DNA from 4 places in the Streptomyces sp. NPDC005784 genome. Region 1 is predicted to be linked to each of the others. Evidence: riboswitches for the same ligand, from Rfam matches in the RefSeq annotation. Region 1 holds a riboswitch; each other region holds the start of a gene.
The links. Region 1 has a riboswitch for cyclic di-AMP ahead of ACFYR3_RS34035 (M23 family metallopeptidase). Riboswitches for the same ligand answer to the same signal wherever they lie in the genome.
Positions count from the first base shown of each region.

Region 2: it holds a riboswitch for cyclic di-AMP, as region 1 does, so the genes downstream of both, ACFYR3_RS23650 (peptidoglycan DD-metalloendopeptidase family protein) here and ACFYR3_RS34035 (M23 family metallopeptidase) in region 1, are expected to answer to the same signal.
Region 3: it holds a riboswitch for cyclic di-AMP, as region 1 does, so the genes downstream of both, ACFYR3_RS33410 (C40 family peptidase) here and ACFYR3_RS34035 (M23 family metallopeptidase) in region 1, are expected to answer to the same signal.
Region 4: it holds a riboswitch for cyclic di-AMP, as region 1 does, so the genes downstream of both, ACFYR3_RS20160 (LysM peptidoglycan-binding domain-containing protein) here and ACFYR3_RS34035 (M23 family metallopeptidase) in region 1, are expected to answer to the same signal.

Region 1 is NZ_JBIAIQ010000030.1:82,650-88,949, reverse strand. Features, by position in the region: gene trmB (tRNA (guanosine(46)-N7)-methyltransferase TrmB) at 1-106, shown strand, start outside; gene ACFYR3_RS34045 (PrsW family intramembrane metalloprotease) at 196-1,542, shown strand; gene ACFYR3_RS34040 (aldo/keto reductase) at 1,642-2,586, opposite strand; gene ACFYR3_RS34035 (M23 family metallopeptidase) at 2,809-3,843, opposite strand; cyclic di-AMP (ydaO/yuaA leader) riboswitch at 3,855-4,012, opposite strand; partial or broken gene ACFYR3_RS34030 (PP2C family protein-serine/threonine phosphatase) at 4,332-5,521, opposite strand; tRNA gene ACFYR3_RS34025 (tRNA-Met) at 5,664-5,737, opposite strand; gene ACFYR3_RS34020 (dihydrofolate reductase family protein) at 5,785-6,300, opposite strand, start outside.
Region 2 is NZ_JBIAIQ010000015.1:80,154-86,453, forward strand. Features, by position in the region: gene ACFYR3_RS23645 (tyrosine-protein phosphatase) at 1-628, opposite strand, end outside; cyclic di-AMP (ydaO/yuaA leader) riboswitch at 1,261-1,418, shown strand; gene ACFYR3_RS23650 (peptidoglycan DD-metalloendopeptidase family protein) at 1,423-2,316, shown strand; gene ACFYR3_RS23655 (SGNH/GDSL hydrolase family protein) at 2,668-3,453, shown strand; gene ACFYR3_RS23660 (TetR/AcrR family transcriptional regulator) at 3,787-4,407, opposite strand; gene ACFYR3_RS23665 (hypothetical protein) at 4,592-5,011, opposite strand; gene ACFYR3_RS23670 (Glu/Leu/Phe/Val dehydrogenase dimerization domain-containing protein) at 5,208-6,300, opposite strand, start outside.
Region 3 is NZ_JBIAIQ010000029.1:74,581-77,655, reverse strand. Features, by position in the region: partial or broken gene ACFYR3_RS33420 (LysE family translocator) at 1-413, shown strand, start outside; gene ACFYR3_RS33415 (DUF6328 family protein) at 367-939, opposite strand; gene ACFYR3_RS33410 (C40 family peptidase) at 1,043-1,516, opposite strand; cyclic di-AMP (ydaO/yuaA leader) riboswitch at 1,520-1,706, opposite strand; gene ACFYR3_RS33405 (hypothetical protein) at 2,054-2,359, opposite strand; gene ACFYR3_RS33400 (ATP-dependent Clp protease proteolytic subunit) at 2,367-3,002, opposite strand.
Region 4 is NZ_JBIAIQ010000011.1:172,154-178,453, reverse strand. Features, by position in the region: gene ACFYR3_RS20165 (CocE/NonD family hydrolase) at 1-375, shown strand, start outside; cyclic di-AMP (ydaO/yuaA leader) riboswitch at 1,111-1,271, shown strand; gene ACFYR3_RS20160 (LysM peptidoglycan-binding domain-containing protein) at 1,275-2,045, shown strand; gene ACFYR3_RS20155 (HAD family hydrolase) at 2,117-2,926, opposite strand; gene ACFYR3_RS20150 (FAD-dependent oxidoreductase) at 3,435-4,658, opposite strand; gene ACFYR3_RS20145 (ATP-grasp domain-containing protein) at 4,686-5,957, opposite strand; gene fahA (fumarylacetoacetase) at 6,192-6,300, shown strand, end outside.

The DNA of each region.
Region 1 (6,300 bases):
GCCCCTCACCCGTTTCGAGGGCCAGGGACTGGACAAGGGTCATGTGGTGAACGACCTCCTGTTCCGGCGCGTACAGCATCGAGACCAGCACACTCAGGGCGACTGACCCGCACACACCCTCCGGCGTCCCACGGGAATTCCCGTGACCTCCGGTTACTCTCGCGGGCCACGCCCTCCCTCGTTAGGGTCAATGCCGTGGCCATCCATCCTCCGTACCCGACACAGCCCGGCGGCCCCGCCGGACGTGCGCCGATACATCCGCACTGGTGGCAGCGCAGATGGGTCCGGTACGGAGCGCTGATCACCCTGCTCTCGATGTCGGGTCTGGTGATCCTCGCCCTCGTCCGCGAACAGACCGGAACCGAGGGCTTCCTGGTCGGCCTCGGACTGGCCGTGTTCCCCGTGCCGCTGCTCGTAGCCGCCTTCCGGTGGCTGGACCGGGTCGAGCCGGGCCCCTGGCGCAACCTGCTCTTCGCCTTCGCCTGGGGCGCCTGCGCGGCCGCGCTCATAGCGATCGTCGCCAACAGTTTCGCGACCCGGTGGATCGCGATGGCGACCGCGGATCCGTCCAGCGCCGACACGCTCGGCGCCACCGTCATAGCGCCCGTGGTCGAGGAGTCGGCGAAGGCGGCGGCCGTCCTGCTGGTCTTCCTCTTCCGCAGACGGGACTTCACCGGGATCGTCGACGGTGTCGTCATCGCCGGGATCACCGCCACCGGCTTCGCGTTCACCGAGAACATCCTCTACCTCGGCACCGCCTTCGGCTCCGACCAGCTCAGCGGGGAGAGCGGGCTCACCTCCGTCACCGCCGCGACCTTCTTCGTCCGCGTGGTGATGTCGCCCTTCGCGCATCCGCTGTTCACCGTGCTGACCGGCATCGGGTTCGGCGTCGCGGCGCTGTCCGCCGAGCGCCAGCATGTGCGCCGTGTGCTGCTCCCGCTCACCGGACTGCTCCTCGCGATGGGCATGCACGCGATCTGGAACAGCTCGTCGGACTTCGGCGAGTTCGGGTTCTTCGGGGTGTACGCCGCGTTCATGGTGCCCGCGTTCGGGCTGCTGACCTGGCTGGTCGTCTGGACCCGGCAGCGCGAACTGCACACTGTGCGCACGGAGCTGCCCGCGTACACCGTCGCCGGGTGGCTGGGCCCGACCGAACCGTGGGCCCTCGGCTCGATGCGGGCACGACGGCTCGCCCGCGAGTACGCGGGCCACCACTTCGGGAGGACCGCAGCACGCTCGGTGGCGGAGTACGAGGCGTACGCGACCTCGCTCGCGTTCCTGCGCCGCCGGGGGCGCAGCGGCCGGGCGGGCGCCGATTTCGTCGTACGGGAGCGCGAGTTGCTCGCCGAACTGTGGCGCCGCCGGGAGATCGCCCGTCCGGCCCTCGCCTACGCGGCCCGCGCGACAACACCGCTGCCCGCGCCACCGCCCTGGCCGGCCCACGGATACGGGTACATCGCCCCGCCCGCGCAGCCATACGGACCACCGGCACAGGCGTCGGCGCCGGCTCCGTATCCCGCGTACAACCCGTACCGCACGTAGGCGCGGAACGGCGGCCCCGGCAGGCCCGGAAGACGCCACCCCGGCGCGGGGCACCACCGTCATTCACCGGCGGTGTCGCGCCGTCGGCACGGCCCCTGCTTACGCCGAGGCCTTCGACAGCCGCGTCAGTTCCTCGTCCGTCAGCACCAGGTCCGCGACCCCCAGCAGCGCCGGGAGCTGCTCCACCGTGCGGGCTGAGGCGATCGGCGCGCCGACCGTCGGCTGTGCGGCCAGCCAGGCGAGGGCGACCGTCGGCACCGCGACGCCATGGGCCCCGGCGATCTCGTCGAGGGCGGCGAGGACCCGCGGCCCGCGTTCCGTACCGAGGTGCTTGGCCGCGCCCGCCGCCCGGGGCGAGTCGACCGTCGTTCCGGGGCGGTACTTGCCGGTGAGGAAACCGGAGGCGAGAGCGAAGTACGGGACGGCGGCCAGACCGGCCCGGGAGGCGACGTCCCGCAGGGCGCCCTCGTAGGTGTCGCGCGAGACCAGGTTGTACTGCGGCTGGAGCGCGACATACCGCGCGAGGCCCTCGCGGTCGGAGAACTCCAGGGACTCCTGGAGCCGCTCCGGCGAGATGTTGGAGGCGGCGATGTGCCGCACCTTGCCGGCCCTCACCAGTTCGTCGAGGGCGCCGATGATCTCGTCGACCGGCACCTCGGGCTTGTCGAAGTGGGTGTAGTAGAGGTCGATGTGGTCGGTGCCCAGGCGGCGCAGCGACGCGTCGGCCGCGGCCTTGATGTTGGCACCGGACAGCCCCGGGTACGCGGGGTGCTGGCTGACCTTGGTGGCGACCACGATGTCCGCACGGTTGCCGCGGGTCCTCAGCCACTTGCCGATGATGGTCTCGGACTCGCCGCCCTCGTTGCCCTCGACCCACGCCGAGTAGGAGTCGGCGGTATCGAGGAAGTTGCCGCCGGCGGCCGCGTAGGCGTCGAGCACGGCGAAGGACCGGGTCTCGTCGGCCGTCCAGCCGAAGACGTTGCCGCCGAGGGAGAGCGGGAAGACCTCGAGGTCGGACGAACCGAGCTTGCGAAGAGAAGTCATGTACGACGTCAACACCCGTGCCGGATGCACGTATTCCGGACTCACCCGGGACGGGCCGGTGCGCGCAAGCGTCCGCGTCTGAATGACCGGCGGTCCTGACGTCGGGGGGATGACGTCAGGACCGCCGGAGATCGGGGAGGACACGCGTACGGCACGCGTCAGGGGTCACACCCGTCCGCGTCGGACGCCGTACGGCTCATACGGCTCAGGAGCCCGTACGGATCAGGGGTTGAGGCCCTTGCTCTGGAGCCACGCCATCGGGTCGATGCCGGTGGCGGCGCCGCCGGGGTGCACTTCGAGGTGCAGGTGCGGCCCGGTGACATTGCCCGTCGCGCCCACGCGTCCGATGACATCGCCCGTGGCGACCTTCTGGCCCACGCTGACACTGATCGACGACTGGTGGCAGAACCACAGCTCCGTACCGTCGTCGAGGGTGAGGATCGTGCGGTAGCCGTACGATCCGGCCCAGCCGGCCTCGGTGATGGTGCCGCTGTGGATCGCCTTGATGAGCGTGCCGGTGGGCGCCGCGAAGTCGAGACCGGTGTGGTAGCCGGAGGACCACATGGAGCCGGCCTCGCCGAAGCGCGAGGTCAGGGTGTACGAGGAGGTCGGCAGCGAGTAGCTCTTGGCGAGCTCGGCGAGGCGCTCGGTCTCGGCCTTCGCCTTGGCCGCGTCCTCCGCCTTCTGCTTCGCGGCGGCGGCCTTGGCCTCCGCGTCGTCCTGCTGCTTGGCGGCAAGCGCGACGGCCTTCTTGGCGGCGGCAGTCTGGGCTGCCTGCTGAGTGGCGCTGTCGGCCTGGTTCTGCTGCGACTGGGCCTGCTGCATGATGCGGGAGCGCAGCGCCTCACCCGCGTCCGTGGCACCCTGCGCCGCGTCGGCGCTGGTCAGACCGGCGCTGGTGAGCGGAGTCGTGGAGCCCTTGGGGGCGCTGGATCCGCCGTCCGATATCAGGGCCTTGGCGGACTGGGTGACCGACGACAGGTCGGGCAGCGAGATCGAGACGGGCGGCTTGCCCGGCGCGGCGCTGGCGATGCCACCCGCGCCGACGGCGGCTATGACGCCGACGCCGAGAACCGTGGAGCTGCGGGCGAGTCCTCCGCCGCGCTGCTTGCCCGTGCGGTGCCGGCCGCGGACGGGAAGAACGGAATCCTCGGTGGGGTTCCACTCCTCCCAGGGGCCCTCGTCCTTGCCGTAGCCGAAGGTATGCGTGTCATTCGGCGCGAACGAGGTCGGCTGAGCGGGCCGGTCGGATGCCACGTGGGCGCACTCCTTTGCTTCCTTGCCGCCTACCGGGTTAGCTGACGGGTTCGGAGCAGGAAGGTCTCCTACGCGCGTATAGCCACCGCGTTCCCACGGCGGAATACGCTCGATTCACCCCAAGTTGATGGTTCCCCGGTTCCCTTGCGGGATTCGGCGCGTGCGCACGGAGCCACCTCTTGTGACGGCTGTAACGACCGCGCTGCGTTATCGAACGTTAATAGACCCAGGCACCGAATTCCAAGCTGTTCGGACTGATCATTAACGGCTTTTGGCCAGGACTTTGGGGTCATGAGCGGTGAAAAACGGGCGAGTTGACCTTATTCCGTCGACACGGGTTTCCTTGACGGTATGTCAGTTTCTATGCGGAGGGAGACGGTCCGGTCACCGTTCGTGACCGCGGCTGAAAAGGCTGTACATGTTGCGCGCGAAGGGCCTCCCGAGCTCTGCGGAATTCCCCTCGACGAACACCCGTCGACGAGCACGCGTCAAAAGCGCCGGACGGCGAGCAGCGCCATGTCGTCCGTCAAGGCGCGCCCGTATGCCGGCGGACCGCCTCGGAGAGGGCGGTCAGCAGCGCTTCGGGGCCGGGAAGGACCCGTCCGGCCAGCCACGCGGCCGGATCGTAGAACTTCCCGCGCGAATCACGGGCCTCGGAGAGCCCGTCGGTGTGCAGGAGCAGCATCGCCCCGCGCGGAAAGCGGCTCTGCACCGCCCGGTCGGGCCAGGTTCCCAGCTCGCTCATCCCGAGCGGCAGCGCGAAGGGCTCGGCGGTGAGCGTGACGAGCGTGCCGTCCGGATGCAGGAGCAGGGGCGGCGGATGGCCGCGGTTGACGATGCGGACGACGTCGTCGTCGGGCGGGATCTCCGCCAGGACGGCGGTGGTGAACTCCTCGAACGCGTCGGGGCTCTCGTGCAGGGTGCCCGGGCGCGTCAGCGCCCGCTCCAGGCGCCGTGCGACCGCCTCCTGCTCGGCCGCCTCCCGGAACGCGCCGACCACCACGGCGACGGCGGCCACCGCGGTCATCCCCTTCCCCCGTACGTCCCCGACGACCAGCCGCACGCCGTACGGGGAGTCCTGCACCGCGTACAGGTCGCCGCCGATGAACGCGTCCTCCTGTGCCGCCTCGTAGCGGGCCGCGACATCGAGGCCGTCGATCCGCGCCGCGGGCTCGGGCAGCACGGCGCGCTGCGCGAACTCGGCGATCTCCCGGACGGAGGCGAGCCGTTCGTCACCGCGCCGGACGACGATGTTGAGGAGGACGGCGAGGACGGCGGCGGTCGCCACGGTGACCGTCTCGGTGACCGCGTCGACCTGCAGGACGATGCCGAGCAGACAGTGGACCAGGAGCACGGCGCCGACGGCGCCGGCGCCGGTGAGGAGGGTGCCGCGCAGCGAGTAGAGGGGCGCGGCGACCAGGGGTGCGGCCGTGAAGAGGGGTGCCGCGGTGAATTCCGACGGCGTGAAGTAGTCGTAGAGGATCCCGGCGGCCACGAACAGCGCCGGCAGGGTGCGGACGAAGGCGCGCGCGAAGAAGATCCTGCGGGAACCCGCTCCCGCCGGACCGGGCGGCGCGGGCGGCGCGGCGTTCCCGGGCCCGCGGCCACCACCGGACGACGGCCCGTCGGCCCGGTCATGGAGTTCTCCGGTCCGCTGCTCACCTCCTGGCTGCCCCACCCGTCCAGAAGACCCGGAGCGCGGACGGCGGGCGACCGGTGTGGCCCGACCGGGGGATGCCGCCGACTGCCGGAGGAAACCCGCCCGGGGACAAACACCAAGGGCCGGAACTCGTTTCCGAGTTCCGGCCCTTGGCCTTGAGTAGCGGGGACAGGATTTGAACCTGCGACCTCTGGGTTATGAGCCCAGCGAGCTACCGAGCTGCTCCACCCCGCGTCGTTAAGACCAGTGTACGCCATCCGCGGGACCCGAAGCACACACGTTTAAACGCACCGCTTCAGCGGCTGGTCCGGCAGATGCCCGTTGGGTGCCTTGGCCCGGTCCGCGTACTCGGGGAGGACGACGACGTCGGCGCCCGCGGCGGCGAGGAGCCCGTTCCCGTCTGCGTCCGTGACGAAGGTGTCGGGCTCGCGCCAGGCGGTGACGACCCGGCACACACCGGCGTCGAGGATGAGCCGGGCGCACGGCGCGGGCCGGGAGGCGCGGTGGGCGCACGGCTCCAGGCTGCTGTAGACGGTGGCGGCGGCCAGTCGCGGATCGGCGGGGTCGATCTTGGCGAGGGCGGCCTCCTCCGCGTGCACGACGGGGTCGTCGCCCTCGCGGGAGTGGCCCCGGGCCAGCTCGGTCCCGTCGGCCGCGACCACCACGGCGCCCACGCTGAACGCGGTCTTCGACGGCGGGCACAGTGCCGCCAGCTCGCAGGCGAGCTCCAGCCAGCGCCGGTCCGCCGCGGAGGCGAGGGGGCCGGTGCCGGGCGCGGTGGGGACGTACCGGATGAG
Region 2 (6,300 bases), on a different contig from region 1:
GGGAGTACGCGGAGGCCGAGGTGTTGCTGCGGCGCACCTTGTAGCGGCGGTGCGCGGCGTTCGACTCCAGGTAGTCGGCCACGATCGCGTCGCGCTCGACGCCGAGGGCGAGGAGGGTGATGGCGATGGACAGCCCGGCGCGGTCCTTGCCGGCCGCGCAGTGCATCAGCGCGGGCACACTGTCCTCGGCCAGCGCGTGCAGCACCTGGGAGTGCTCGGCCGTGCGCTCCTTGATGATCGTGCGGTAGGAGTGGATCATCCGGTTCGCGGCCTTGCCGTCGCCGAGGATCGCGCGCAGCTGGTCGAGATCGCCGTCGCGGACCATCTTCCAGAACTCGCTGCCGTCCGCCGGGTCGGTCAGCGGAAGATTCACGTTCCGTACGCCCGGCAGTTCGACGTCCGGGCCCTCCATCTTCTGGTCCGCGGCATTGCGGAAGTCGAAGATCGTGTGGAGTCCCAGGGAGGCGAGGAACGCGGCGTCCTCGTCCGTGGCGTGAGCGAGGTGGCCGCTGCGGAACAGGTGCCCGTAGCGCACTCGCCGGCCGTCCGCGGTGGGCAGGCCGCCCACGTCGCGGAAGTTGCGCACTCCGCCGAGATCGGGCTCGGTCGACGGGACCTGCTGCGTCACGGGGGCTCCTCCCATTCGGCCGCCGGCGTCGCCGGGCTGGACTCGGCATCGCTCGTCGGCAGTTGTGTCCGGCTCGCGCTCTCGACGATACGACATGGGTTCCTGAGGCAATGAGTTGTCCACAGGGGTCGTCTACCAGGCGGGACGCCCTCGATGACACAGCTCGTTGGGCACGTATGTTCGAATTTGCCAGGGAGTCGGCCGCCTGGCCCGGCCGTACGGATTCGGCAGGTTGAATTGCGCCGATGTGCGGCATTGCTGCGTGCCGTTTTGCGTGCCGACCGGCACGGAGGCCCGGATGTGACGGTTATCCATTCACGTCGTATCTGGCTGTTCTGTCCCAATTGGCGCCTTCGTTACAACTGGCCCTGGAATAAAGCACCCTGGGTCGAGTCGCGTGAGGAGCGTCATATTCGTGACGATGCGTTGCCGTCCTCATTTCTCAACCCGCCCGCGTTTCCGGGCCGGTTGAGAGGTCCGAAAGATCGTCATTCCACAGAGGGTGACGGCAATTCCCCCATGGATCAAGAAAGGTGAGCGCACGGACAAAGCGCACGGTTGTCGACGCGCTCTCATCTCGCTTACGTTCTGCCTCAATCCGGACGGACGCCCAATCCTGCCGCCGCCCGGAATCCGCACACTCACCCGTACACGGCAGGAGCGGGGGACCCACAGGTTCCGTGCCTGATCCGGTCTCCGGAACAGGCTAGGGGTACAGCCGCGCAGCACCGCGGCCGGGCATCTCCAGCCCGCACCCGACAGCTCACCCCGCAGGCGCCGGAGAGGAAATCGTCATGCCCGCCAAGGGTAAGCACCGCCGTCCCAAGTCCTTGCGTTTCACCCGCTCGATCGCCGTGGCCGGAACCGGTGGCGCGGCGCTCGCGCTGCCTCTGATGGGCGCCACGGGTGCCCACGCCGCGACCCCGGCCACCGCCGTCGCGCAGCACGTCGAGAAGGCCGCGACCGCCGCTCCCGTCGCCAAGAAGTCCGCCACGACGAAGACGTACGCGGTGAGGTCCGGCGACTATCTCTCGAAGATCGCCGACGAGCAGAACGTCACCGGCGGTTGGAAGAAGATCTACTCCGACAACCGCTCCGCCATCGGCAGCGACCCGTCGCTGATCCACCCCGGTCTGAAGCTGTCGCTCGGCAAGAAGGCCGCCTTCGCCGGCGCCGCCCACTCGGCCACCCGGACGACGACCTCGGCGGCGAAGACCGACCGGGCGACCCCGGCCAGCGACACGGCTGCCTCCAACACCGCTTCCGCCGAGAGCGGTTCCGGCTACACCCTGCCGGTCGAGGGCAGTACGGTCGGTACCGGCTACAAGGTGGCGGGCAGCATGTGGTCCAGCGGCTACCACACGGGCGTGGACTTCGTGGTCCCGACCGGCACCACGATCAAGTCCATAGCGGCGGGCACCGTCGTCTCCGCGGGCTGGGGCGGTGCCTATGGCAACCAGGTCGTCATACAGCACGCCGACGGCAAGTACTCCCAGTACGCCCACATGTCGTCCCTGTCCGTCTCGGCGGGGCAGACCGTGACCGAGGGCCAGCAGCTCGGCCTCTCCGGCGCGACCGGCAATGTCACCGGACCGCACCTGCACTTCGAGATCCGCACGACGCCGGACTACGGCTCCGACGTCGACCCGGTCGCGTACCTGCGCTCGCACGGTGTCGCCGTCGGCTGACGCCTCACCCTGAGCTCCGGACGCTTGCCCTGCTCCTGACGGCAGGACTGCATCCGAAGGCCGGACCCCATGATCCCCGGGGTCCGGCCTTCGGTGTTTCCCGCCGCGAGGCACGTGACCGTGGTCGAGCAAGGCGCGTGACTGCCGCCGAGCGATTCCCCGCGATTTCCGCGGCATGTCGGTGATCGCTGCTTCAACACCCTTGCTCCGAGCCCTATTCCAGAGTTGACCAATGCTTGGCGAGTGGCTTATCTCACCGTCCGTCAACCCTTCCCTACGGTCGCGTAGCTCACATCCAAAGGTGAATCATGGGCCGATGTGGCAGACGATTCGAAGAATGACAACAGATCAGTGATCGGGTCGTACGTGGCGGTGGGGGACAGCTTCACCGAGGGCGTCGGCGACCCTGGGCCCGACGGGGCGTTCGTCGGTTGGGCCGACCGGTTCGCGGTACTTCTCGCCGACCGGCGACCCGAGGGCGATTTCAACTACACCAATCTCGCGGTGCGCGGCAAACTGCTCGACCAGATCGTCGAGTCCCAGCTCCAGAGGGCCAAGGAACTCGGCCCGGACATGGTCTCGTTCTGCGCGGGCGGCAACGACATCATCCGCCCCGGCACCGACCCCGACGAGGTCGCGGAGCGCTTCGAGCGCGCGATCGCCGACCTCACCTCCGCCGTCGGCACCGTCATGGTGACCACCGGCTTCGACACCCGCGGCGTCCCCGTGCTCAAGCATCTGCGCGGCAAGATCGCCACCTACAACGGACATGTACGGGCCATCGCGGACCGCTACGGCTGTCCCGTCCTCGACCTCTGGTCCCTGAAGACGATCCAGGACCGCCGCGCCTGGGACGGCGACCGTCTGCACCTCTCGCCCGAGGGGCACACCCGGGTGGCGCTCCGTGCCGGACAGGTACTCGGTCTCGATGTGCCCGCCGACCCGGACCAGCCCTGGCCGCCCCTCCCGCCGCGCGGCACGCTCGAAATGCGCCGCGACAACATCCAGTGGGCCCGCGAATATCTGGTCCCGTGGATCGGACGGCGGCTGCGCGGGGAGTCCTCGGGCGATCACGTCGCGGCCAAGGGGACCCTGTCACCTGACGACATCAAGATGCGCATCGAGTCGGTGGCCTGAGACCGGACCGCCCCGGTCACGTGGCCACGGGATCACGGGCCACCCTGGTCACGTGGGCACGGGACCACCCCGGTCAAGGCGCCACGGCCCACTGCGGCCACGGCGTCACGGACAGAGCGGGTCCGGGCCTGTAGAACAGGCCCGGACCCGCACCGGCGTCCCGGGCGGGCCGGCTCGACGGGTGAGGTGACAGGCGTCCGCCTTCGGCCAGGGCGGATCAGGGGTACCGGTCGCTCCGGCGAGATCCGGGACACGATCGTCCTCACGGCGGTTCACGAACTGGACCCGGGCGGCGCGGATCGCGGACCGGGGACAATGCGCCCCGCACCCGCGCTAGCGAACCGCCGCCATCAACGCCTCGCGCTCGAGGCCCAGTTCACGGGCGAGGGCCTCGTCCGCCCACTCCTGGGTCCGCGCCCGTGACACGGCTCCCGAGTACGCCGTCATCTGGACGGCCAGTCCGTCCAGCAGCGCGGTCATCCTGAGGACCGCGCTCGTGGGGTCCGGGCAGTGGAACTCGCCCGCGGCCACGCCCTCCGCGATCACCTCGGTCATCGCGGCCTTCCACTGCCGGTCGAGATCGCGGGTGACGTCGCGCAGCGCGGGCTCACGCAGGGCGACCGCCCAGCCCTCGATCCACAGGCGCCAGCCCTTCGCCTGCCCCGTCGGGGCGTACCAGCGCACGGCGGTCCGAAGGCGTCGCAGTGCCGTCGTACGGCGGCCGAGCAGCTTGCGCAGATGGGCGAGATCGTCCTCGGCCGCGTACGTGAACGCGGCGGCGACCAGCTTCTCCTTCGTCGAGAAGTGGTACAGCACCAGCGCGTTGCTCACGCCGAGGGACGAGGCCACGTCGGCGATCCGTACCGCCGCCACGCCCCGCGCCTCGATCTGTTCGACGGCGGCCCGCAGCAACTCCTCACGCCGCTCCGCCACGCTCAACCGCACTCTCGCCACGCGGCAACCCTACACAGCCCTTTGAGGTGGGGCCCGACACGAGTTGACGCCTCCCTCGGCACCTCGCCCTGCGCGCCCCGGCGAAGGACGGCCCGGCCGCCCGGCCGACACCTGTTCGGTCGACCCGGGCCACTCCGGCCGAGCCGGGCCGGCTCCCATCGGCTCCGGTCGACCTCGGTCGCCGTCAGTCGACGAACTGGTAGTCGGCCTTGATACGACCGTCCTCGTCAAGGACGAGGAACTCCAGCCCGCCGCCCGTGACCTGTCCGTCCCCGGTGTGGAAGGACTCCCAGCGGAACGTGATCACGTCGTTCAGCCGGCGGGCGGACTCCTGGATCCTGAAGACGTACGTCCCAGGGGCCACGAACTCCTCGTAGGCACGCGTCACGCGCGCGTGCAGCTCGTCGTGACCCCTGGCCTCCAGCACGGCGGTGCCGAAGCCGAGGGACACGGCCCTGTCGTGCATTTCCCGCGGCGGGCGCAGGAGATGCACGCCGTCCTGCGCCCACAGCTCGTGCACGGTCTTGCGGCGGATCTCGGGGTCGGGTTCGTTCCAGACGCCGATGTAGCGCTCGATCAGGTCCTGCGCGTCGATGGCGGACATGGTGCTCCTCGTGCAGGTCGGTGCGCGCTTTCGCGCGGGTTCCTCTGACGACACCGACTCTGCTTCGGTCCGGCCCGCGCCTCAATTCCCGCCAGGGAATCGCCGCCCTCGGCGCGGACTCACCGCGTGCCGGGCGGCGGGCCCGCCACCGACCCGACGAGTTCGCGTTGGCGGGCGGTCAGCGGCTCCGGGTCCCTCACCGGTACCAGCCGAACCGCTCCGCGATGACCGGCAGCCGATCGGTGACGATGGCGTGGGCGGCGGCCCGCGGCGTCGTGCCGTCGGCCTCCGCGCGCGCGAGGGTCCGGTCGATCAGGGCGCGCATGGAGCGCCGGGTGTGGGCGAAGGCCTCGTCCGCGTCGGCGTCGATGTCGCCGAACAGGGTCCACCACCACCAGGCGTTCGTGCCGGAGTTGACCACGACGTCCGGCAGGACGGTGACCCCGCGCGCGGCGAGCAGCAGCTCCGCGTCCGCCAGGACGGGCATGTTGGCCGCCTCGACGATCCAACGGGCCCTGATCCCTTGCTGGTTCGCCGTGTCGATCGCGTAGGAGACCGCGGCGGGCACCAGCACCTCGACGTCGGCGGACAGCCAGGCGTCACCGGGGAGTTCACGGTCGGCGTGGCGCAGCACCGCGCGGTCGACGGTCCCGTACGCGTCCCGCGCCCCGAGCAGCGCGTCGACATCGAGGCCGTCCGGGTTCGCGATGGTTCCCTTGACGTCGGCGACGGCCACGACCTTGAGTCCCGCGCGCACGAGGAAGCGGGCCGTGGCCCCGCCCATGGTGCCGAGTCCCTGCACGGCGACGCGCGTTCCCGCGTACGGCACGCCGGCCCGGTCCAGGGCGGCGAGCACCGATTCGGCGACGCCGCAGCCGCCGACCAGCTCGTCGAGGCCGATGCCGTCCACCTCGACCGCGAAGGCGTCCGCGAGCCGTTTCCGGGCCGCCGTCTCGTCGTCGAGCAGCGGGTACACGGCCTGGATGGACGAGACGAGCCCGGCCTCCTCGGCGGCCCGGTCGACCAGGTCCTGGCTGAGCCCGAGGTCTTCGCCGGTGGTCCAGAAGGCCTCGATGTACGGGCGCATGGCGCGCAGATAACGCACCAGCAGGCCGTAAGCCGCCGGGTCCTGGGGATCGCAGTCGATACCGCCCTTGGCGCCGCCCAGCGGGATGTACCGGCCCTCGGGGTTGTAGTGCAGGGCCTCCTTCATGGTCATGCCACGGGCCAGCCCGGCGACCTCCTCCAGCGTGCAGCCGGGCCGCATCCGCAGACCGCCGCTGGAGACA
Region 3 (3,075 bases), on a different contig from region 1:
AGGCGGTGGGCACGCGTCCGCGTGAGGCGGTGGGCACGGGTCCGCGTGAAGTGGTGGCGGAGGCGGTGGGCACGCGTCCGCGTGAGGCGGTGGTCGAGGCGGCGGGCACGGGTGCGCGTCCGTTGCGGCAGGGCTTCGTCACCAACGCGCTCAACCCGAAGGCGCCCATCACCTTCCTCAGCCTCCTGCCGCAGTTCGTGCCCGCGGGCAGCCCCGCGATGCCGCGGACGCTGCTGCTGGCGCTGATCGTGGTCGTTCTCGCCCTGGTGTGGTTCCCGGCCGTCGCGCTGCTGGTGGACCGGCTCGGACGATGGCTGCGCGGGCCGCGTGCCGCACGCGCCGTGGAGGCGGTCATGGGCGGCGCCCTCACCGTTCTGGGCGTCGTCCTGCTGCTGGAGCCTCTGAGGAGCTGAGACGGCGCTGCACGAGCCGGGGCAGCAGCCCCCACAGCGCCAGACAGACGGCCAGGGTGCCCGCCCCTGCCGCGATGCCCGCGGCGCGCCCCAGCGTCACGTCCACGACGAGCAGCACCGAACCGGCGAACGCCAGCGTCAGCACGTACAGGCCGATGGTGGCCAGCCGTGAGGAGACCCGCACGATGGTGGGTTTGGCGTTCCGCTGGAACAGCGACCGGTGCAGTGCGGCGGGGGCCGTGAAAAGGGCGGCGGCCAGTACCGCCAGCAACAGCGTGACCACGTAGGTCGCGCGCTGCACGGTGTCCAGAGCGGGGAAACGCTGGGTGAAGGCGAGCGTCAGCAGAAAGGCGAAGAGGATCTGCACCCCCGTCTGGGTGACGCGCAGTTCCTGGAGCAGTTCGGCGAAATTGCGGTCCGCCCGTTCGAGGGGTGTCTCGTCGCGGCCGGACGTCCGCTCGTCCGGGGACGGGTCGCTTCGCGCGGACGTCTCGTTCCGGGACGTGTGGGCCGGGTCGGGGGTCATGGGGAACGAGTAACCACTCCGGCCCGTGTTGCACACGATTCACGCGCTGCGTGTCCCCGGGGGCGGCGGCACGCGTCACGCGCCGCCGCCCCGGGGGACAGGGTCAGCTGACCCTGCCGTACCAGACGCTTCTGGTCCAGATCTTCTCGAGCTTCACCACTTCCCCGGTCTTCGGGGAGTGCCAGATCTTTCCCTTCCCGGCGTAGATGCCGACGTGGTACACGTTCCGGCCCGAGTGGAAGAACACGAGGTCACCGGCCTTGCGGTGCGAGGCCGAGACATGGTGCGTCTTGTTGTACTGCGCCGCGGCCGTACGGGGCAGCTTCTTGCCTGCCTTCTTGTACGAGTAGAGCGTGAGCCCGGAGCAGTCGAAGCGGTGCGGTCCCGTGGCGCCCCACTGGTACGGGGAGCCGTGCTTGGACGCGGCGACCTGGAGTGCCCTCGTCGCAGGCGTGGCCGCCTCGGCGTCGGGTGCGACGCCGGGGACCACGAGGCTGCCGCCCACGGCGGCAAGAGTGAGCGCCGAGGCCGTACCGGCCCGGGTCCACAGCGACGGGACACGATTGAGCGCAGTCATGCGCAACCCTTCGTCAGCCGCCTGTGAAGGATGACCTGTCGGATTCGGGCTGGCGAAGTTGCCCGGCCGCAGCTGCGGCTTCACCCCAAGGACCGTCCGGAACTGTTCCGGCGACCCGTCTAGCTGGGTCCTCCACTCCTGCCGATGCACATCTGTCGACCGGTCATCCGGGCGGCGGCAGGACTCGGCGTCCGCCCGGACCGCCCCGCCGTTGTGGCGGGGGCTTGTCGTCGGAAGGGATCTTCACTCATGAGTGTCGGAAAAACCGAGCGGAACCGGCGTTTTGTGGGCTTACTCACCACTCACCCGTTCGGGTGGACACCCCTCTGTTCGAGGGGGTGTTGGAGACATCGACGAGGCCCGCACCTGCGGTGAAGGGTGTCATCCCGCCTTTCTGGTCCGCGTGTTGCGCAACTTGGAGGGGTCGCAGAAAGGATCGTTCACTACGCCATCGGGGGGTACACCATCCGGTCCGTTTGAGTCCCGGGCCGGACACCGCGGAGGTGCGGCGCGTACCGGCTCCCGGGTGTGGTTCCGTCAACTGCCGGACCCGGGCGGCACGGTGACCCGGGCCGCCCGCCGCTCTCCGTCGAGAACCCGCAGGGCCTGGGCCAGTGTCGGGGCTTGCACCTCGCTCTCGCCCCGCTGGTGCATCAGGGTGAGAGCGTCCCGCAGGGCCGCCGCTTTGCCGACCAGTGCCTGAGCCGCCCTCAGGCCGCGATAGGTGTCCCCGGGACGGGACGGGTTGATACGGCCGACCAGGTCGACCACGTCGAGGTAGCGGTCGATCAGCTCGGCCTCGGCACGGGTCAGCGCGGGCAGCGGGGGGAGGTCCGGGATCATCGGCCGTTCACCTCGCGCCGGGCGTCTCGCGCGAGGCCCGGCGGCTCGGGACGATCCGGTCGATCAGCCCGTAGGCCAGCGCCGCCGGAGCGTCGAGGATCTTGTCCCGCTCGATGTCCGCGGCGACCTGCTCCGGGCTCTGTCCCGTGTGCCGTACGAGCATCTCCTCGAGGATCTCGCGGGTGCGCACCAACTCCTCGGCCTGGATGACCAGATCGCTCGTCTGCCCCTGGATCGGCTCCGGCACCGACGGCTGGTGGAGGAGGACGCGGGCTCCCGGGAGGGCGAGTCGCTTGCCCCGAGTGCCGCCGGCCAGCAGGACGGCCGCGGCCGACGCCGCCTGGCCGAGGCAGATGGTCTCGACGTCGCAGGTGACGAACTGCATCGTGTCGTAGATCGCGGTCATCGCGCTGAAGGAGCCGCCCGGGGAGTTGACGTAGAGCGAGATGTCCTGCTCGGGCGCCTGGTGTTCGAGGTACATGAACTGCGCCGTCACATCGTTCGCCGAGGTGTCGTCGATCGGCGTCCCGAGGAACACGATCCGCTCACTGAGCAGCTTCGAATACGGGTCCGACGTCTGGTACCCCGTGCTGGTGCGTTCGGTGATTTCGGGCAGGACATAGCGGGCGGACGGGCTGTCCAAGGCGCGCCTCCTCAGGTCGACGTCTGTAAAAAATGTACAGGACGTACGTCTCTGTGGAAGAGGGCCATGCTCA
Region 4 (6,300 bases), on a different contig from region 1:
GTCTCCGCGACCCTGGACGAGCCCTGCCCGGAACGCCTGGTCCTGCGTGACGTGGCCGCGGGCACCTGGCGCCTGGAGGTGGACCCGGGCCACGGCGGCACCCGCGTGTACCCCGACGGCCTCGAATGCACGGAGGAGGCGCGGGAGACGTACACGATCGACGAGTCGGACCCGCTGTCCGCCCGCGCCCGCTCGACCTGGTCGATCCGCCTGCACCGCCCGGACCTGCCGTGGGACGCCCGCGTCGAGACGGTCTCCGCCATCACCTGCGACGCGGGGGACTTCATCACGACCGACGAGCTCGTCTGCAGGGACGGCGACGAGGTCGTCTTCCACCGAACCTGGGAGAAGAGAATCCCGCGCACCTCCGGCTGATAGAGCCTGACCGACAAGGCCTGGCCGACACCTGGCCGACACCTGGCCGACAAGGCCTGGCCGACAGGGCTTACAGGGACGGGAGTTCACCCTCGCTCGGCCCCCGCACGGGCTCCCCGCACACGCGCACGCCCGCGCCGGTCCGCGCTGGTCCGGGTGGGCCGCGACACCGCCTGCACGCCGAACACCGGTGCCACGGAACGCACTTCGCCCTGTTCGCCGGGACTCGATCCGCCACCACCGGACTCGGCCCGCGCTCGCCGCAGCCCGCTCCGAATGGCCCGGCTCGGCTCGCGTCCGCTCGGCTCGGCCCGCGTCCGACGGGCTGGGCCCGCGCCCGGTCGGCGCTCCGGCGGCCCCGTACGGGCCGCGCTCCCCCACGTGTCCCGCGCCACAAATCTCGCTGCGCGAGGGGCCGCTCGGCGCCCTTCGGGGGCCGACGTCCCCCTGCCATCGGAAGCGCAATGCCCGAATTGCCTTGCATGCCGCCTTGATGACCCTTGGTCTCGTGAATTGGGTCACCAGCGAGCCGCGGCACCACCTCGCGCCCCCTCCCGACCAACCCCTTTGCCAAAGGCAAGTTGAGGATCCAATTCCGGTGCAATCGGACTTTTTCCCCGTGCCCTAACCAGGTGAAAGCGATCTTCGCAGCCAAATCTGGCCTTGTTCCGGACATGTGCTCTCGCATACGTTCTCGTCGATCCCGGGCGGATCGCCAAATCCTGCCGCCGCCCGGAAACCCACCCACCCACGCACGGCAGGAGCGGGGGAACCACAGGTAAGCCGCCGATCCGGACGCACCGGACCGGCTAGGGGTGAAGCCGCGCCCAAAACGCGGCCGGGCATCTCCCGCCCGAACCCGACAGCTCACCTCGCAGGCGTCGGAGAGGAAATTCGTCATGCCCGTACGAGGCAAGCACCGCCGCACGAAGACCAACGTCATCACCCGGGGCATGATCGCCGCGGGAACGGGCGGCATCGCCCTCGCCCTCCCGCTCGTGAGCGCGACCGGCGCCCACGCCGCGACCCCGGCGCAGGCCCCCCAGCTCACGAAGGCCGCCCACACCGCGGTGATCCCCAACGTGCAGCTCATCACCTACAAGGTGGTCGCGGGCGACACCCTGTCCAAGGTGGCTCAGAAGCACCCCGAGAGCGGTGGCTGGAAGAAGCTGTACGCGGCGAACCGCGCGGTCATCGGCGGCAACCCGGCCCTGATCCGTCCGGGCCTGAAGCTGACCGTGGGCACGAAGAAGCTGAAGTCGACGGTCGTGCGCACGACGGCGAACGCGACCCCGGCCGTCGCCAAGTCCAAGGTGGCCACCGCCACCCAGGCCTCCGTCAAGACCTACGCCAACAACCTCGACGGCTGGATCAAGCAGTCCCTGGACGTCATGGCCAAGGCGGGCATACCGGGCAGCTACGACGGCATCTACCGCAACGTGATGCGCGAGTCCTCCGGCAACCCCAACGCCATCAACAACTGGGACTCCAACGCCGCCGCGGGCATCCCCTCCAAGGGCCTGCTCCAGGTCATCGACCCCACGTTCCAGGCCTTCCACGTCGCCGGAACGTCGATGAACATCTACGACCCGGTCGCGAACATCACCGCCGCCTGCAACTACGCGGCCAAGACCTACGGCTCCATCGACAACGTCAACGGCGCCTACTGATCACACCCTCGGCTTCGACCGCACCCGTCGGCGGCACCTTCTCGGTGCCGCCGACGGGTGCGTTGCCACTGCTAGAAGCCGAAGAGGCGCTCCAGGACCACCGCGATTCCGTCGTCCTCGTTCGACAGGGTGACCTCGTCGGCCACCGCCTTCAGTTCCGGGTGGGCGTTGGCCATCGCCACACCGCGGGCGGCCCAGTCGAACATCGGGATGTCGTTGGGCATGTCGCCGAAGGCGAGCGTCGCGGCCGGGGTGAGACCGAGGTGCGCGGCCGCGAGAGCAAGTCCCGTCGCCTTGGTCACCCCACATGGCTGGAGTTCGACGGTGCCGGGCCCGGACATGGTGACCGTCGCCAGTGAACCGACCACTCCCCGCGCAGCGGACGCCAACTCGTCGTCGGACATGGACGGGTGACGTAGCAACACCTTGCTGATCGGCTCCGTCCAGAGGTCGTCCCGACGTGGCACCCGCACCGCCGGCAGGGTCGGATGCGGCATCACATACCCCGGCTCGATGAGCGTCAGGCCGTCCACGCCGTCCTGGTCGACCGCCGCGTACAGCAGCCCGACCTCCGCCTCGATCTTGCCGAGCGCCGTCTCCGCCAGTTCCCTGTCCAGGGTCACCGACCACAGCATGCGGTCCGCCCCGGCGTCGTACAGCTGCGCCCCCTGCCCGCACACCGCCAGTCCCTCACCGCCGAGTTCATCGAGGAGCGGTCGCACGCGCGGTGCGGGGCGGCCCGTCACCACGAGATGCTGGGCACCCGCCTGGATCACCTTCGCCAACGCGGCCCGGGACCGGTCGGAGAGTGTGTCGTCGCCGCGCAGCAGCGTTCCGTCCAGGTCAGTGGCGATGAGTGAATATGCAGTCGGAGCGGCCATGATCCGAAGAATACGGATCGAACGACTCATCGGCCCGGCGTGAACCGGACGACGTCCGGTATCCCGTCAGCAACGCCGTTCACCGTACGGTGGTAAGCGCGTTGCGACCGCTTCGGATCACGCAAGGTCCGCTTCCGCCCACACCGACTTTCCCACACACGACCGACCACAACACCCCAACACCGCCCCGCGACAGGCCAACTCGGCGACAGGCGGACTCGGCGCGGCGCACACCGCTGCGGAAACCGGCGACGAGGATCGACAAGTCCGGGGAGACACATGCCTGTTGAGCCCGCTGTAAAAGCGCGCCGCTGACCCGCCCCGGGCCCCAAGTCCCCACAGCCGGAGGCAAGTCCCAGCCGCCGATCCGAGGGCATGGCCAAGGGGCCGGCAGCCGTAGGGGCCGACCCCTTGGCTCACAGCCCCTCGACCGCACGCACCCTCGGCCACACACCCCCTGGGGGCCACACGCACCCGGGGCGACGCGCATCCTCGGCCGTACCCCACCTCACCCGTGCGCGGCCACCAGATGCCCGGCCAGCCGCGGGGAGGCGAACTCCGTCCCGCACACGAACCGCATCACGGGCCCGTACGAGGCCGCCGCCGGCAGACCCGTGAAGTACAACCCGGGAACCGAGGACCGGTACCCGGCACCCAGCTTGGGAGTACCGCGGCTCACCGCCAGCTCCGCACGGAGCTCGTGCCCGAGGAAGTCCATCGCGGCGATGTCGACGCGGTAGCCGGTCGCGGCGATCACGTGATCGGCGGAGAGCTCGTCCACCCGGCCGCCATGGGTCTGCACCGTCAATACGGGGCTGCCGTCGGGCGCCCCGGCGCCGACGATCCGCTGGACCTCACGGACCGCGACCTTGCCCTCGAAACGGTCACGGAGCCACCAGGCACCGAGGGGACCGAGCACCCGGCGGACCAGGTAGTGCCGGGCCTGGGCGGGCAGATACCGGTAGGGCTGCGGGTAGTAGCTCAGCGCCCACAGGGACCAGGCGCGCCCGAACGGCGACTCGGGGCGCATTTTGGGCTGCTTCCACGGGGGCGCGCCGAAGTCGACGGCGCCCTTGCCCCGGGACACCACCAGCACCTGCGCGCCGGCCTCCGCCGCGAGCGCCGCCGTCTCCAGAGCGGACTGCCCCGCGCCGACGACTATCAGCTCCTTGCCGGAGAAGCGGCTCAGGTCATGCTGCTGCGAGCTGTGCGACACCGGACCGGTCGGTGTGGGACCGTCGGCCGCCGCGCCCGCGAGCTCGGGAGGCAGATGGGCCAGCCCGGACAGTCCGGTGGCCACCACGACCGCCCGTGCCGTGAACAACTCCCCCGAGTCCAGCTTGAGTTCGAACCCCTCGGACCGGTCCGCCCCCTCCCGGCCGCCCGCCCGGTCGATCGACACGACCCGCACCCGCTCCAGGTCGGGCAGCAGCTTCTGCTGGAACCACTCCCCGTACGCGATGAACGTATCGACCGGGATGATGTCCTCGTCCGTGACCAGGCGCGGTATCCCCGCCGCGGCGCAGTAGTCGCCGAGCGTGTGTCCCTGCTGCGGAGCGTCGATACTGGAGGCGGCCGGAGTCGACTTGAGGAGCATTCCCTCGGGCATGTGGTCGCGCCAGCTGACCATGGGCTCGCCGAAGACACGCACCGGGACACCACGCGCCCGCAGATGGGCGGCGGTGGACAGGCCGAACGGCCCCGCACCGATGACTGCTACCGGATGAATCACGAAGTCCCTCCCCAGGACGTACTACGCCTACTTCGCGGTGGAACTGCTGGTGCTGCCGCGGCGGTTGGTCCGCCACAGTTGATACAGATGCTTCGCGCCCGGCCGCACGAAGCGCGCCAGCATCGTGAAGAACGGCCGCAGGTCGTCACCCGCGAGCCAGGCCAGTTCCGTACCGCTCGCGCGGGCCGGCGCGTGCGGGGTCGTATAGCCGCTGCGCCGGTAGGCGAGCAGGGCCGGCAGGTCGATGTTCTCCACGATGTACCGGTGACCGGCCCGCTGTTCCCCTTCGGGAACGGCGCGCCCGGTCAGGTCCAAGTGCATGGCACGGACGACGTCTATCCCCGACTCGTTCTCGAAGAGCCGGAACTGCGCACCCATGCGCGGGTTGAAGTCGAGAAGCTTGTACTGACCGTCGCGGCGGTCGAACCGCAGGTCGAGGTCGATGATTCCGCTGAAGCCGATCTGTTTGATGAAACGCGCGGCGAGGTCCGCGAGTTCCGGATTGTCCACGACGTACGCGTTCGCCGTCATGCCCGCGTGCGGCGGCCAGGAGCGGACCTTCACACCCGTGAACATCGCGAGCGGCGCCGAGTCCGCATCGAAATAGGCGTGCACGATCCAGTCCTCCGCCTCCTCCCTCGGCAGGTACTCCTGGAGGATCACGCCGGGATGCGCACCCCACTCCCGGGCGAGGGTCAGCAGTCCCTCGCGGGTCGCGATCCTCGTCGTGCCGTTCACCGCGGGCCGGCTGCGGCGTACGAACGCCTCCCGGTTCTTGGCGACGACGGGGAAGCAGGCCTTCTCGGCGAACGCCTCGATGTCGTCGTACGACTGCGGAAAGGCCGCCTCGGGGCTGGGGATGCCGTGCTCCACGCACAGTTCGTGCAGCCCCTGCTTGCTCGCCAGCCGACGCGGCAGCTTGGCATCCACACGCGGGAAGAGAAAGCGGTCGGCCAGTTCCTCCTGGTGCTCGGCGATCAGTACGGCGGCCTCTTCGTCCGTCGGGACGAGGACGGTGGGGCGGTCTATGCGGCGGCCGATGCGCAGCAGCCCCTCGACGAGCCGCTCCGGTTCCTCCGTCCCCGTGGTCGGCCAGACGAAAGCGCGCCGCAGATAACGCGAACTCGCGGCCGGTGTGTAACGGTCCTCGGTGATCGCATACATCGGAATGCCGAGTCGGCCCAGACTCCGTATGGCGCCCACACCGCCGTGGTGCAGCGGGTAGTCGCCGAATTTCACGATGAGGCCCGGAACTTCCCGGTCGACGTCGACCGGCACACTCCTGGAGCTCCTGGCCATGGGTCCCCCCACATGTCCCCCCTACGGACCGGACCCACCCCGTCCGTGTCCCCCAAAGGACGCTAAGCCGGAATTGCCGCGTCCGACAAGACCAATTCGGACATTGCAAACTCTTTAGGCACTGCCACAGCATGGTCACTCCCCCGTAACGTGTGCCCCGACCACATGAAACGCGTGGAACGCATGGATCACATGGCGAGTACGAGTACGAATCCGAAAGCGAGGCAGCAACCGATGCCCCCCTTCGATGTCCCCGAGGGCGATCCCTTCGGCCCGCACAACCTGCCGTACGGCGTGTTCTCCCTGGCCGGCCCGGCCGCCACTCCCGAGCGACGCGTCGGCG